Regions from separate parts of the Psychrobacillus sp. Z3-81 genome, predicted to be linked through region 1. Evidence: a T-box and tRNA genes for the amino acid it is inferred to sense, from the RefSeq annotation. Region 1 holds a T-box; the other holds one or more tRNA genes.
The links. A T-box is a leader RNA that pairs with one kind of tRNA and senses whether it is charged. The one in region 1 lies ahead of alaS (alanine--tRNA ligase), so its partner is inferred to be a tRNA-Ala.
Positions count from the first base shown of each region.

Region 1 (5,553 bases):
TAGAATTTTGAAGAAGCCAATCTCCGAAGTATTCTTAACGTGAACTCCACCACATAGTTCTAGTGAATAGCGGCCCATTTGAACGACACGTACTATATCACCATACTTTTCACCGAATAGTGCCATAGCGCCCATATTTTTTGCTTCGTCGAGACTGTGATAGCCCGTTACTACCGATATATTATCCCACACTTTTTCATTAACTATTCGTTCAATCGTTTCTAGCTCTTCTTTTGTAACTTGTCCAAAGTGAGAGAAGTCAAAACGAAGTCTGTCAGGACCTACATAGGAACCTGCTTGGTTAACATGTCCTCCTAATACATCCTTCAACGCTTGGTGTAACAAATGAGTAGCAGAATGGTTTTTAATCGTATGTCCGCGAAGTGTTTGATCAACAGATGCTGTCACTTCTCCACCAGCTGTGATTTCACCAGATTCTATTAACACGGTATGAAGGTTTTGTCCATTAGGTGCCTTTTGCACATCCTTTACAAATCCACGGAAGTTGTCATTTTCAATTACTCCATGGTCTGCAATCTGACCTCCACTTTCTGCATAGAAAGGAGTTTTCTCTAGGACAACCTTTACCTCGTCTCCTTCATGAGCAATGCTTACTACTTCGTTCCCTAGAACAATAGTGGAGATAGTCGTCGTAACACTTAGCGTATCGTATCCAACAAATTCACTATCATCTTGAATATTGCTGAACACCTCAGATTGTACTTGCATAGAATCTACGTTTTGGCGAGCTGCTCTAGCTCTTGAGCGCTGAGCTTCCATTTCTTTCTCAAAGCCTTCATGGTCTACAGTCATGCTTGCTTCTTCTGCATATTCCTCTGTAAGCTCAATTGGGAATCCGTACGTATCATACAGCGTAAAGGTAGTAGTACCAGGTATGAAGGATTCTCCCTTTGCTCTTTGCTCCTCTATTACTTTTTCAAGAATTGCTAAGCCGTCATGCAAGGTTTCGTGGAATCGTTCTTCCTCTGTCTTGATTACTCGCATAATAAAGTCCTGCTTCGCAGTAACTTCCGGATAAAAATCCTTCATAATCTCTCCAACAACCGGTACAAGCTCGTGTAAGAATGGACGGTCAATACCTAATTGCTTGGCAAATCTAACAGCACGACGTAATAATCTTCTTAATACATAGCCTCTTCCCTCATTGGATGGAAGTGCACCATCTCCAATTGCAAAAGCAACCGTACGAATATGGTCTGCGATAACTTTGAAAGCCACATCTGCTTCTTTATCCTCTCCATATTTGTTCCCAGAGATCTCTTCTGTCTTGGAGATAATCGGGATAAAAAGGTCTGTGTCAAAGTTAGTAGGAACATTTTGTACGACACTCGCCATACGCTCTAGGCCCATTCCTGTATCAATGTTTTGCTTCGGAAGAGGAGTATACGTATGATCAGGATTGTGATTGAACTCGGAGAATACCAAATTCCAGATTTCTAAATAGCGTTCATTTTCGCCACCTGGATATAATTCAGGATCCTCTGGATCATTGCCATATTCTTCGCCACGGTCGTAGAATATTTCAGAGTTCGGCCCACTTGGTCCTTCCCCAATATCCCAGAAGTTTCCTTCCAAACGAATAATACGCTCCTCAGGAATTCCAATTTCATCTCTCCAAATAGCATATGCTTCTTCGTCCTCTGGATGAATCGTAATAGATAATTTTTCTGGTTCGAAACCAATCCATTTTTCATCCGTAAGGAATTCCCAAGCCCAATGAATCGCTTCTTTTTTAAAATAATCACCAATAGAGAAATTCCCCAACATTTCAAAGAACGTATGATGTCTAGCCGTTTTCCCAACATTTTCGATATCATTAGTACGAATAGATTTTTGGGCATTTGTAATACGTGGATTGTCCGGAATTACTCGCCCGTCAAAATATTTCTTTAATGTAGCAACCCCACTATTAATCCATAGCAAGGACGGGTCATTAATCGGCACTAGTGGAGCGGAAGGCTCTTGACTATGCCCTTTTTCCATGAAAAAGTCTAAATACATCTGTCTAATCTGTGCACCAGTCAGTTGTTTCATGATAGTTCCTCCTACTTTTTTTAATTAGTAAATATTAATGAAAAATAGAGCAATTAGAAAGCTTGTACAGACTATCAGCTATCGTGAGGTCCCATTGGAATACTTGCTGAAAATAAAAAAAGCCTTCATCCCTAAAAGGGACGAAAGCTATATTTTCGCGGTACCACCCTAGTTACATAGCAGTTTGCCATGTCTCTCGAAACCTTAACGCGGCTATACGGCAGTGATTAGCTGCACTCAAGAGTAGCTTTCCTAATTATTGTCCTGAGAACTCTTTCAGCCAATGGAGTTCCTCTCTATACAGTCAACAAATAGTACTTTCTCTGTCATCATTTTCATATATGCACTTGATTATAAGGAACGAAAGGAAAACTGTCAATCAGATTCTAAGAATTGATAGGGAGTAATCCCTTTCATGCCGATCATAGGATCTATCGCGTGATAATTATCCCCTGATAGAAAGGAAGAATCTACGAGCGTATTGTCTGCTTCCTCTATTTGTTCAATCTCCTCTTCTTGCTGATCCATTGTCTCTTCTTGCGTCAGGCGATTACATAGGGTAGTAAGACGTGTTAGGTCGTCTGTTCTTTCTACTCCCATTTTAAAAACCTCTGGATCTCCACAAAGTATGAGGAAATTTTTCGCCCGTGTAATACCAGTATAAAGAAGATTACGTCTAAGCATTTTCATATAGCTTCTTGTCACCGGCATAATGACTGTTTGAAACTCGCTTCCCTGTGATTTATGTACAGAGCAGCAATAAGCTAACGTGATCTGATTTAAATCTGTTTTTTCATAAGTTACCTCATTACCGTCAAAAGAAACTACCATCATTTCCTTTTTATCCGCAGTTTCTGCAGCTCGAAAGATACTAATTACCTCTCCCATATCGCCATTGAACACATTGCTTTCTGGCTGGTTAACCAGTTGCAGAACCTTGTCTCCAATCCGATACGTTGTATCTCCAAAAATCATTTCTTTTCTTGTGCCATCTGGATTCGGATTCACCATTTCCTGAATCATTTTGTTTAAAGTATCAATTCCCGCAGGCCCTCTATACATTGGTGCCAGCACTTGAATCTCCCGAATAGAGAGCCCTTTTGAAAGAGCACTCTTTAATACTTGCTCCACTACCTTTGGAATCTGTTCAGTCGAAGCTTTTATAAACGAGCGGTCCTTCGTTTTATTTAGCAAAGTAGATGGAACTACCCCATTTTTCATATCATGGGCTAACTCAATAATGGAAGACCCCTCTGCTTGACGATAAATATCCTTTAATTCAACAGTTGGAATCCTTTTAGAGGCAAGTAGATCCTTCAACACTTGACCCGGTCCAACAGGTGGCAATTGATCTTGGTCCCCCACAAAAATGACTTGTGCATCCTTCGGAATAGCCTTTAATAATTGATGTCCTAACCATGTATCAAGCATGGAGGTCTCATCGATAATGATTAATTTGCCCTCTATTTCTTTTCCCTCTGCATCCGCATCCTCTTGACCAGTGAAGCCTAGTAACCTGTGAATTGTCATAGCAGGCAATCCTGTTGATTCACTAAGTCTCTTGGCTGCTCTACCTGTTGGAGCCGCCAAAACAATAGGAAAGGCCTTTTTGTCCTTTACCCATTCTTTTGGGTCCAATGAAAGACCATGAAGCTCCGCATAGAGCTCCACAATCCCCCTGACAACTGTTGTCTTTCCGGTACCGGGCCCTCCTGTTAACAGTGTGATAGAAGAATTCAACGCTGTCTCGATTGCCTTCATCTGCGTATCAGCATATTGGACACCTAATCTATCCTCTAACTCTCCCACATGCTTTTTTATTTCTGAAATTGGGAAATTTTGAAATTGGTCATTCTCTTGTAAGAGTAACTCAATTTTGGAGCTGATCCCAACTTCCGAGAAATAAAGAGAAGGTAAATAGAAGCGATTTACCTCTCCAATAATTCTACTTTCTTCTGCAAGCTCTATACAGCAGGTGGTGATAGACTCGTATGTAATTTCCTCTCGCTGTGAGCTTTCTAAAAGTCTCTTTACTTCTTCTAGCAGCTGCTCTGCATATAAGAATACATGCCCCTCACTAAGAGAGGCATTTTGTAAGAGAAAATAAATGGCAGCCTTGATTCGATCCGGATGATTCCCTTTCATCCCAAGCTTAAAGCCTAGCTCATCTGCACGGATGAACCCCACTCCCTCTACCTCTTCAATTAGACGGTAAGGATTTTTGGTTAAGACATTCATTGTTTCTTCACGGTACACCTGGTAAATCTTCATTGCCAGCTGTGGACCGAATCCCCACTCATTTAACTGGATCATCACCTTTTCTAGACCCAAATTTTGCTCTAATCCAGTTCGTAAGGTATTCTTTTTATCCTCTCCAAGCTTTGGAACTTTATCTAACACACTTGCATCATCTAATATTTTATTGATAGCATTTGGTCCCAATAGCTGAACAATCTGTTCCGCAGTCTTCCTACCTATTCCAGGAAATAAATCGCTAGAAAGATAATGGATGATACCAGTTTCTGTAGCTGGGACTTCCTTTTGAAAAGTCTCGACTTGAAACTGAATACCATACTTCGGATGATTTTTAACAAAACCGGTAAACTTATATGCTTCTTCCAGAACTAAAGGAGGAAAATAGCCAGTAACAATTATTTCTTTTTCTGTATATGTAGTATTAGTGGACTTAATCTTAAGTTTTATAATGGAGAACAAGTTTTGGGGATTATGAAAGATCGAGACAATCGGTCGACCTGTTATAAATTGCTTTTCATTGTTCACTTCGTTGTTCACGATTGTCTCTCTCCTTTTTAATTTCGTAGTGAAATCATATCGTACACATATTTCGCTTGGTCGTAAGTTGGTTGAATGGTAAATGCTTCTTTTAAATGCTTCAATGCCTTTTCTGTTTCTGAAGTTGATACAGCATATAGGACACCTAGATTATAATGGGCATCTGCATTCTCTGAATCGATATCCAATATTTCTTTAAAAATCGGCTCAGCTTGCTCGAACATCTCTAAGCTAGCAAGAGCAATTCCATAGGTCAGCTTGATTTGCACGTCCTCTGCATCTAACTCATATGCTCTTTGTAGATACGGAAGTGCCAGCTTAGGAAGATCTCCCTTTTGAAAGCATTTTCCTAGCATATAATAGGCATCTGCTCCAGAAATATTGTTAGCTATCGCTTTTTCATAGAGCTTTGCAGCTTCCTCAAATCTTTCGGCATTATAATAGAGATTTGCTAAGCTATAATAAGCAGTTGCAGCTTTCTCATCTAACGTTATGGCTTTCTGGAAGAATCTTTCCGCACGCTCTTGATCATTCATAGAGGCAAGTAAGTTACCAAAATTAATATAACCGATTGCCTCCGTAGGCTCCTCTTCTATAGCCTTTGTAAAGTATTCTGCTGCTTTTGTGTAATCCTTTTCCTGTATCGCTTGTATCCCAAGTTCATTGTAATTCATCCTATTACCTCCTAGCCTACGTACTCTAGCT
Region 1 covers NZ_JBWQPU010000001.1:226,818-232,370, reverse strand. Annotated here, with positions in the region: gene alaS (alanine--tRNA ligase) at 1-2,055, opposite strand, end outside; T-box leader at 2,189-2,394, opposite strand; gene recD2 (SF1B family DNA helicase RecD2) at 2,431-4,848, opposite strand; gene AC1ECF_RS01110 (tetratricopeptide repeat protein) at 4,866-5,522, opposite strand; gene mnmA (tRNA 2-thiouridine(34) synthase MnmA) at 5,534-5,553, opposite strand, start outside.

Region 2 (5,553 bases), on a different contig from region 1:
ACTTTTTACTGGTGTAATAAATACTTTAATTTAAGACATACTAACAGCGAGCGTTGAATGTATATCTGACTATTTTTGATTCTATATATGAGGTGATTTAATGAGAAAAGTTGTTTTAGTTGGTTGCGGTGCGGTTGGTACTGCTTATGCATATAGTCTAGTTAACCAAGGGGTTGTTACTGAACTTGTACTAATCGATGCTAATAAAGAAAAAGCAGAGGGTGAAGCAATGGACCTTGTGCATGGTATGGCAGTGGCAACAACGAACATGAAAGTTAGTGTTGGTACCTATGAGGAGTGCAAGGATGCACAACTAATTGTTATTACGGCCGGAGCCAACCAGAAGCCTGGTGAAACGAGATTACAACTCGTAGAACGCAACACTCGAATTATGCAATCTATTGTTCAGGAGATTAAAAAAAGCGGCTTCGATGGAATTCTTCTCATTGCTTCCAACCCAGTTGATGTGATGAGTTATGTAGCATACAAGGAAAGCGGCCTGCCTGCGAACAAGGTCATTGGTTCAGGAACTACCTTGGATACAGCTCGTTTCAAGGTACTTTTAGGAGAGTACTTTGAAGTAGATCCAAGGAATGTTCATGCAGTTATCATCGGTGAGCATGGTGATAGTGAACTAGCTGTATTCAGTCAAGCTAATATTGGGGTAGAATCGCTGGAAGATTTCTTGGAAAGACGAAATAATCCAAATGATAAAGAAAAACTCAACTCGATCTTTAACGCAGTTCGTAGGGCTGCTTATGAGATTATTAATCGTAAAGGTGTTACGAATTTCGGAATAGGAATGTGCTTAACAAGAATCACGAAGGCTATTCTCAATAACGAGCATTCTATTCTTCCAGTTTCTTGTTTATTGAACGGCGAATATGGCCAAGAAGATATCTATATGAGTGTCCCAGCCGTTGTAACATACGAGGGTGTGAAAGAAATTCCTACCTTAAAGTTGAATGAAGAAGAGACAAAGCTATTCAATCAATCAGCAGAAATTCTACGTAAAACGAGAGTAAACTAAAACTCCTTTTACAAGAAAATAACCATGGTATAGTTACCGTGGTTATTTTCTCTTATATTCTTTTTTAAAAAAAGCTGTATAAAATAAGGGTACAAAAACATACTAATGAAAGAAATTGATACTTGAAAAAGTTTGTTAAATTACCTATAATTATATCTAGACGTTCCGAAGTAGCTCAGTGGTAGAGCAACCGGCTGTTAACCGGTTGGTCGTAGGTTCGAGTCCTACCTTCGGAGCCATTTTTATGTTAATTTGCTTCCATAGCTCAGTTAGGTAGAGTGCTTCCATGGTAAGGAAGAGGTCACCGGTTCGAGCCCGGTTGGAAGCTTAATTGAAAAACAAAAAGCGAATCTCCAAAGATAATGGAGAGTCGCTTTTTTCTGTCTGTCTAGAATTTACCATGCTGTCCAAACAGAGAGTAATTGATAAGTATTAAACAATAGGTAGTAATGCTAGTTCATAAATGAAAAAGCGACTTTGTGATTGGCTCTGTTAAGACAATCACAAAGTCGCTTTTAAATGGACGTTATGGCATTCCAAATTCGCCGCGGACAGTTCTGCTCATATCAATCACCTTTGTCATTTGGTTATATAGCGTATTAATCCGTTCGTCCTGATCAACTTTCTCCAATACCTGAATCTGATGTCTCTTATTATGATAGCGGTTAATTTCCATCATCAGTATTTCTTTTTCAAGCAGTTCTACAGCAGATACCATTCCGGCACAACCGTATTCAGGCTGAATGGATGTAGCGACATATGTTTCACTTTCGATAGCGCCATACTCTTTATAGATGCGTTCGGCCTCTCGATTAATCTGTAAAAATTGTTCTTTATTTTCTTCAGTTACTGGATAAAGATAAATTTCTAAATACATGAGCGCCCTCCTTACTTAGGATGAAAACTTATAAGAGTACAGCGGTCTTGCTAGCCTTATTTTTTCTTTTCGTTCTATCTGCAGCTTTGCGTCCTCGGTATCGTAACCACTATGATAGTGCATTAAAATCATTTTTTTAGTTAAGGATGAGTCAAGCGCTTTTATTTCCTGTAAGCTAGGGTGGGAAAGGATGGGAAGATCCCACATATGACAGTCGTGAAAGATGGTATGAACATTTAGAGAATGAAGCAAAGCCTCGTTGACTATGGAATCACCACTGTAATAGAAATACGGCTCTGCTAATAATCCGTAACTGATCATCTGGGGAATATGATCTGTGCGGATAATACGAAATGATTGGCAAGCTATATAGAATTCTTCCTCTGGTCGAACGAGCGTTACATGAAAATAATCCTCCAATTTTTTCGGACCGTTAGTAGATAGCCCAAGTCCCTCCTTCAATGTATTCCATAAGCCTTCAACCAAATCCTCTGCAAGATAGAGATTTATTTTTCCTTTCCCAAGGATTGTCTTATAATGTGCTAGCTGCTGTAGACCGTTTATATGATCTTCATGGAGATGGGTGATGAATAAATGCTCTACAATATTTAAGTCAAATCCTAATTTCTGAAGCGACTGTCGATTAGTCGCTGGAAAGTCTATAAATAGGCGAGTATTGTTCCATTCAATAAATGCGCTATTATGTCCGATTCTATCTGGTAGAAAGTCTCCGGTTCCAAGGAAGGTTAATTGCATAAAGGTACACCCTTTCTGTCATAATTATGCTTTAGTTTAAGTATCTACCAATGGTAACAGAAAGAAAAGTACTACCTGGATAACTCGCTAAAAACTCTTGCCAAACAACCTATAAAAAAGTAGAATGATTACATAGTTCTTTTTAGAAAACAGATATCTTTTTTTAAAAAAGTGCTTGTTTCGAAAAGGTGCTTATGATAATATATTTATTGTCCGGTTTTTCAATAAAACCTACATGGAGGATTAGCTCAGCTGGGAGAGCATCTGCCTTACAAGCAGAGGGTCGGCGGTTCGAGCCCGTCATCCTCCACCATTTTAATTTATTTAATATAGCCTGGAGGGGTAGCGAAGTGGCTAAACGCGGCGGACTGTAAATCCGCTCCTTAGGGTTCGGCGGTTCGAATCCGTCCCCCTCCACCAGTTTTTTGGGGTATAGCCAAGCGGTAAGGCAACGGATTTTGATTCCGTCATGCCCTGGTTCGAATCCAGGTACCCCAGCCATTTTACACATCACCCTGATATGGGGCCTTAGCTCAGCTGGGAGAGCGCCTGCCTTGCACGCAGGAGGTCAGCGGTTCGATCCCGCTAGGCTCCATCCTAAAAAATCCTTTCCACCTTTCAGGCGGGAAGGATTTTTTCTTATTGTTCAGCTTCAGCGCTTTGCACCTCGAGGTCAAATGGGTGCCGACTGCCTCCTCGCAGTCCTTAATTTGCTTGTCGAGGCATGCCTTGTGCTTTCTTAATAGGACGATAAGTATTTCTTTTGTATGTATTTTGTTCTCTTTGAAATTTGCTTTCAGGAAAGTATGCTAGAAATAGCAATTCACGACTCACAGCTATTATTTATCTTCCACTATATAAAAAGAGGTGTACGGATGCTAAATTATCAAAATGTTACACTACGTCCTTTAAAAGAAACTGATTTTGTGGAATTATGGAGGCTGTTTGAGCCGGAAATATTTGAATTTATGTTACATAAAGTAGAAACACAGAATCAGTTGAATAAGTGGCTTCAGGCAGGTATTGACCAGATGCGTGAGAGGAAGGCTCTTACTTTTGCTGTAGAGCATACCGATACTAAAGAGATAATGGGAACTACACGGATTTATGGTATCGATTATACAAATAAGTCTTGTGAAATCGGCTCAACCTTTTACGGAAAAAGGTTTCAGCGAACGAATGTGAATACGGCATGCAAATATCTTTTATTAACATATTGTTTTGAAGATTTGCAGCTGATACGTGTTCAACTTAAAACAGATGAACAAAACCTCTCCTCCCAACGGGCGATTGAGCGAATAGGGGCAAAAAGAGAGGGCGTTCTTCGGAATGAAAGAATTCGTTCAAATGGAGTGGTAAGGAATACCGTTATTTATTCTTTCATTGATGAAGAGTGGGGAAAAACGAAAACCCATCTTTTTCAACTGTTGCATAAATATACGTGAGTTTGCGCTGTTGAGCCATATGAAATTTGGAATTACAATAGATGTATGAATTGAAAGGGGCTTAAAAACATGAATCATTTAAACCTATCCATTATTGGAGTTCCAATGGACTTAGGTCAAAATAGACGTGGAGTAGATATGGGTCCTAGTGCCATTCGTTACGCAGGAGTAGTTGAGAGACTAGAAGCACTTGGCCATCATGTGAACGATTTAGGGGATATTCCTATCGGTAAAAATAATCCAGAAAAGACGCCTCATGAAAAGCTTAGAAACTTACAAGATGTTATAGAGGGTAATACAGCGCTTGCTAATAAAGTACATGAGGTAGTAGCAAAAGGTGATTTCCCATTAGTGCTAGGCGGAGATCATAGTATTGCTATTGGAACGCTTGCTGGATTATCTGATCGTTATGAAAATATGGGGGTTATTTGGTATGATGCCCATGCAGATATGAACACAGAGGAAACGACGCCTTCAGGTAATATTCATGGAATGCCACTTGCGGTCAGCATGGGGTTAGGACATGAGGCGCTAGTAAATATCCGTGCGTATGCTCCAAAAATAAAACCGGAAAATCTAGTGATTATTGGTGCAAGGTCCGTTGATCCAGGCGAAAAAGCGCTTATTAAAGAAAAGGGTATTAAAGTATTTTCGATGCATGAAATTGACAAGCTAGGAATGACAGAAGTGATGAATCAAACAATCGCACATTTTCTAGCTCGTAAAGTAGATGGGGTTCACCTATCACTTGATTTAGATGGCATCGATCCGTTGTACACTCCTGGAGTAGGAACACCGGTGCCGGGTGGAATAAGCTATAGAGAGAGTCACTTGGCAATGGAAATGCTTTATTCCTCTGGTTTAATTACTTCCGCTGAATTTGTTGAGGTAAACCCTATACTTGATGAAAGAAATAAGACTGCTGATGTAGCGGTAGCACTAATGGGTTCTCTATTTGGTGAAAGTTTAATATAAAAATGAGTCAAAAAGTAGACAGATTTGTCTGCTTTTTCTTTTTTTATTTAAACACAAAGAGCTATTTCTTTGATAAAATTAAATTTAGATGAAAAAAATGAAACCTGCTGACACCTCGTACGTATAGGTAAGACAGCCGCATGGAGCGGAGGGAAATCTCAATGGATGCGTTAGTTAACAAAAGAATAAAGCAAGTGTTAAAAGGTGACAAGGATGCTTTTGCGGAAATCGTGGACCTTTACCAGCATAGGTTATATCAGGTTTGCTATCGTATGCTTGGGAATCGTCATGAGGCTGAGGACATTGCTCAGGAAGCGTTCGTACGTGCATTTATCAATATTCATACGTTTGATCAAAAAAGAAAATTTTCCACATGGCTATATAGAATTGCAACGAACTTATGTATAGATCGTATAAGAAAGAAAAAGCCAGATTATTATTTAGACGCGGAAGTAAAGGGTACAGAAGGA
Region 2 covers NZ_JBWQPU010000019.1:51,375-56,927, reverse strand. Annotated here, with positions in the region: gene AC1ECF_RS16165 (L-lactate dehydrogenase) at 101-1,030, shown strand; tRNA gene AC1ECF_RS16160 (tRNA-Asn) at 1,195-1,269, shown strand; tRNA gene AC1ECF_RS16155 (tRNA-Thr) at 1,285-1,358, shown strand; gene AC1ECF_RS16150 (DUF1428 family protein) at 1,557-1,907, opposite strand; gene AC1ECF_RS16145 (MBL fold metallo-hydrolase) at 1,923-2,663, opposite strand; tRNA gene AC1ECF_RS16140 (tRNA-Val) at 2,901-2,976, shown strand; tRNA gene AC1ECF_RS16135 (tRNA-Tyr) at 3,000-3,083, shown strand; tRNA gene AC1ECF_RS16130 (tRNA-Gln) at 3,090-3,164, shown strand; tRNA gene AC1ECF_RS16125 (tRNA-Ala) at 3,186-3,258, shown strand; gene AC1ECF_RS16120 (GNAT family N-acetyltransferase) at 3,539-4,108, shown strand; gene rocF (arginase) at 4,178-5,083, shown strand; gene sigW (RNA polymerase sigma factor SigW) at 5,245-5,553, shown strand, end outside.
Region 2: it encodes a tRNA-Ala, which carries the amino acid that the T-box ahead of alaS (alanine--tRNA ligase) is inferred to sense. The anticodon was not compared.